DNA from 2 places in the Streptomyces sp. NPDC000345 genome. Region 2 is predicted to be linked to the other one. Evidence: riboswitches for the same ligand, from Rfam matches in the RefSeq annotation. Region 2 holds a riboswitch; the other holds the start of a gene.
The links. A riboswitch is a leader RNA that binds a small molecule or an ion and turns the genes downstream of it on or off. The one in region 2 is predicted to bind S-adenosylmethionine.
Positions count from the first base shown of each region.

Region 1 (2,194 bases), on a different contig from region 2:
TCGCCCGGGTAGGTGGCGCCCATGGTCTGGGCGGTGCCGAACAGGTCGAGCAGTGACACGTAGAAGACCAGCGAGGTGGCCTTCACGAGGCCGATCAGCTGGTTGACGTAGTTCGGGGTGATCGACCTGAGCGCCTGCGGAAAGACGATCTTCCAGAACTGGTAGCCCCGGGGCAGACCGAGCGCGGCGGCCGCCTCGTGCTGGCCCTGGTCGACGGAGAGGATGCCGCCGCGGACCACCTCGGCGGCGTAGGCGGCCTCGTTGAGGCTGAGGCCGACGACGGCGATCACCATGTCGGTGGCGAGCCGGGACTCGTCGAAGGTGAGGAAGGCGGGGCCGAAGGGGACGCCCAGGCTCAGCGTCCGGTACAGGGCGCTGAAGTTGTACAGGAAGAGCAGGACGACGATCAGCGGGATGGAGCGCAGCGCCCAGACGTAGGTCCAGCTGACCGCGCGCAGCACCGGGCTCCTCGACAGCAGCGCGACCGCGAGCAGGATCCCGCCGAGGAGGCCCAGTACGGCGCTGTAGGCGGCGACTTCGAGGGTGATCAGCAGTCCGTCGAGGATCACCGGCCGCAGGAACCAGTAGCCGAAGCGGTCCCACTGGTAGAAGGGGTTGGACACGAGGCCGTGCGCGAACTGGGCGACCAGCACCAGCACGACGGCGGTCGCGATCCAGCGGCCCGGCCGGCGCAGCGGCTGAACCCGCCGGGCGGTGAGCTTTTCTGACGGCAGGTCGGCGGCGGGCGCCTGGGCGAGGGCCACGGCGCCTGGGGGTTCACTCATGAGGGGCTCCGGCGGGAGTCGGGCACCCCGGGTCGGCACCGTCGCGTGGGGTGGCCGTCGTCAGGCGCACGGCGCACGGGTGCGTACGAAGAACCGGGGTGAGGCGGTCAACGGCACACCGCGGGGGCGGTGTTCGTCACAGACGCGGAAGCGGGGCGAAGGGAGGTGCGGAGTTCAGCCCCGACAGCGGGCACGGCCCGGTGCGGTACACAGTGCGCTGTTCACGCGGAGCAGATCGACGGCGCGGTCGGCGACGAGTGGCTGTGCTGAGGGCCGTACGCGGCCCCCGAAGACGGCGGGGCGCCGTCCTGAGGGCTGCGTACATGGTGTTCTCCGTCGTGATCACGGCCCCGGAGGGACCTCGCGCTTACCGGAACGTCCCTGTCGGTACGTCGTCCGGTCCGGTCGTCACCTGGGGCACCCCACCGCGGCGCGAGGGTTGCCGGTCAGCGAGCCAGGGCTTGTCGCTGACGCTCATGACCGTTCTGGGCCGTAAATTACGATAACTGCCCGAACGAATGTCAACGCCGGTCCATTGACTGGACGGCTACCGGGTGGGGGCGGCGTGGGCCGCCCAGTCGAGGATCTGGACGGCGGCGCCGGCGGCCTCCAGCCCCTGACAGCGGGCGTGGTGACGGCGGGCGATGCCGTCGAGGTCGAGGTGGGCGCCGAAGGCCGGATGGGCGGCGAGCCGGCGGGCGTAGGCCCACAGGGCGGGGTGTTCGGCGACCCGGCGCACGGCGTCCGCGTCGAGGTGGTGCCGGTGCACGGTGTCGAGCCGGACCAGAGCGACCCACAACTCCGCGTCGGCCGCGGTGATCTGATCACCGATCAGATACGGCTGCGCACTGAGCCCTTGCTCCAGCACGGCGAGCGTGGCGAGGAGATGTCCGAGCGCGGCGGCACGCTCCGCCTCGCCGGCCCCCGCGTTCCCGGCGCGCTGGGCGGCCCCCTCGATGCCCTGCGCGCACATCCGCTCGACGGCCTCGATCTCCGATCCGGCGCCGCACGGGTGGAGCGTGGGGCGGCCGCCGCCGAAGCGCCGGGCGAGGTCGCGGGCGATGTCCGGGCCGTGGGTGGAGACGATCCGGCCGGACCAGTCGTCGCTGAGCACCGGCGCGAGGGCCGGTCCGGTGTAGCGGTGGGCGCTGGCCTCGTAGAGCGGGCGCAGCGCCCGGTGCCCACCGTCGGCACAGTCGGGGACGGCGGGCAGGAAGGCCACCGGACAGACCCGGTCCAGGCCGAGGAGGGTGTGGACGACGGCGATGCGCAGGCCGTCGGGATCGGCGGTGGACAGATGGAGGCGGTAGCGGCGCGGCACGGCGTAGTGGCCGCTGCGCGCGTCCCTGCCGATGCGGCCCCGGAAGGCGGGGGCGGGGCGGGTGGAGGGGTGGGCGGCCAGCGGTGTG
Region 1 covers NZ_JBIAZE010000022.1:37,423-39,616, forward strand. Annotated here, with positions in the region: gene ACFY30_RS36015 (amino acid ABC transporter permease) at 1-785, opposite strand, end outside; SAM riboswitch class IV at 1,144-1,267, opposite strand; gene ACFY30_RS36020 (glutathione S-transferase C-terminal domain-containing protein) at 1,333-2,194, opposite strand, start outside.
Region 1: another riboswitch for S-adenosylmethionine. It lies ahead of ACFY30_RS36015 (amino acid ABC transporter permease); the one in region 2 lies ahead of thrC (threonine synthase).

Region 2 (2,194 bases):
AGGGTCGCGCCCTCGGCGGACACCTCGGCCTGACCGCCCGTGTAGGTGCGCAGGATGGTGGGGATGCGGACGGTGACGCTCATGCGAGGCCAGCCTCTCGGAAAGAGTCCAGGTTGGGGCGGATGGTCGCGGTCAGGCCGGTGCCGGCCACCGCGTCCAGGGTCTTCAGGCCGTCGCCGGTGTTGAGGACGACGGTGGTCTTCGCCGGGTCCAGCAGACCGTTCTCGACGAGCTTGCGCGTGACGCCGACGGTCACACCGCCGGCCGTCTCCGCGAAGATGCCCTCGGTCCGGGCCAGCAGCTTGATCGCGTCCACGACCTGCTCGTCCGTCACGTCCTCCACCGCACCGCCCGTGCGACGGGCGATGTCCAGGACGTACGGACCGTCGGCCGGGTTGCCGATGGCCAGCGACTTGGCGATGGTGTTCGGCTTCTGGGGGCGCACCACGTCGTGCCCGGCCTTGAAGGCCGCCGACACCGGGGAGCAGCCCTCCGCCTGGGCACCGAAGATCTTGTACGGCTTGTCCTCGACCAGCCCGAGCCTGATCAGCTCCTGCAGACCCTTGTCGATCTTCGTGAGCTGCGATCCGGAGGCGATGGGCACGACCAGCTGGTCGGGAAGCCGCCAGCCGAGCTGCTCGGCGATCTCGTAGGCCAGCGTCTTGGAGCCCTCGGCGTAGTACGGCCGCAGGTTGACGTTGACGAAGCCCCAGCCCTCGCCCGCCGGGTCGCCGATGAGCTCGGAGCAGAAGCGGTTGACGTCGTCGTAGTTGCCCTCGATGCCGACGAGCTCGCCGCCGTAGATCGCGGCCATCACGACCTTGCCCTGCTCGAGGTCGTGCGGGATGAACACGCACGAGCGGAAGCCGGCCCGGGCCGCGGCGGCGCCCACCGCGCCGGCGAGGTTGCCGGTGGAGGAGCAGGAGAGCGTGGTGAAGCCGAAGGCGCGGGCGGCCTCCAGGGCCTGGGCGACGACCCGGTCCTTGAAGGAGTGGGTCGGGTTGCCGGAGTCGTCCTTGACGAACAGCTTGCCGGCGTCGATGCCCAGCTCACGGGCCAGGTTGTCGGCCTTGACGAGCTGGGTCCAACCGGGGTTGATGTTGGGCTTGTCCGCCACGTCGGCCGGAACGGGCAGCAGCGGCGCGTAGCGCCAGATGTTCGCGGGTCCCGCCTCGATGCGCTTGCGGAGCTCCTCCGTGTCGTAGGAGGAGAAGTCGTACGCGATCTCGAGCGGGCCGAAACACTCCTCGCAGGCGAAGACCGGGCCGAGCGGGACGCGGTGACCGCACTCGCGGCAGCTCAGCGCCGCGGCGGGACCGAGGTCGACGGGGGAGGCGGTGGTGTCGGTGGCAACAGTCTGCGCAGCCATGTGAGGGGAGGCCCTTTCTCCTCATCTTCCTCACGACGCATCTCGCCGTGAGACGGATTTGGCACCTTCCCAAGCCGGGAGCCTCACCACGACGACGTGGTCAGACCGGCTGGAGGGTTGCCGGGGCTTCATCGGGCCGTGTCCCTCTGCCCCTCTGGATGAGCGGTATTCGGTTGTTGAACGCTGAACGCCGGACGACCCCGGACATGCGATGGTCATCCGCGTTGTTCAAGACTGTAACCGAAGGCCAGGACAGTTGAGATAGTCGTCCGAACCGCGAGATGGATCACACGGTCACCTGCCGTGCACCCGGTGTGATCACGACAGTGAGGAGCCGCAGACTGTGCTGGAAGAAGTCGAGCGCTGGCTGGCCACCCGCTCCTGGTCCGTGACCGATCGCCCGCTCCACCGGATCCTGGCCGCGAAGCGCGCCTCGGGCCAGTCGGTGTCGGTGGTCCTGCCCGCGCTGAACGAGGAGGAGACGGTCGGCGACATCGTCGCGGTCATCCGTCACGACCTCATGCACCAGGTCCCGCTCGTCGACGAGATCGTGGTCGTCGACTCGGGATCGACCGACCGAACGGCAGAGGTCGCGGCCGCGGCGGGCGCGCGTGTCGTGCACCGCGACGCGATCCTGCCCCGTCTCCCGGCCGTGCCCGGCAAGGGCGAGGTGCTGTGGCGCTCGCTGCTCGTCACGACCGGGGACATCGTCTGCTTCATCGACGCCGACCTGAAGGAGTTCTCCTCCGACTTCGTCTCGGGCATCGTCGGCCCCCTGCTCACCGACCCGGGCGTGGACCTGGTCAAGGGCATGTACGACCGCCC
Region 2 covers NZ_JBIAZE010000003.1:144,882-147,075, reverse strand. Annotated here, with positions in the region: gene ACFY30_RS08170 (MoaD/ThiS family protein) at 1-83, opposite strand, end outside; gene thrC (threonine synthase) at 80-1,369, opposite strand; SAM riboswitch class I at 1,388-1,534, opposite strand; gene ACFY30_RS08160 (glucosyl-3-phosphoglycerate synthase) at 1,713-2,194, shown strand, end outside.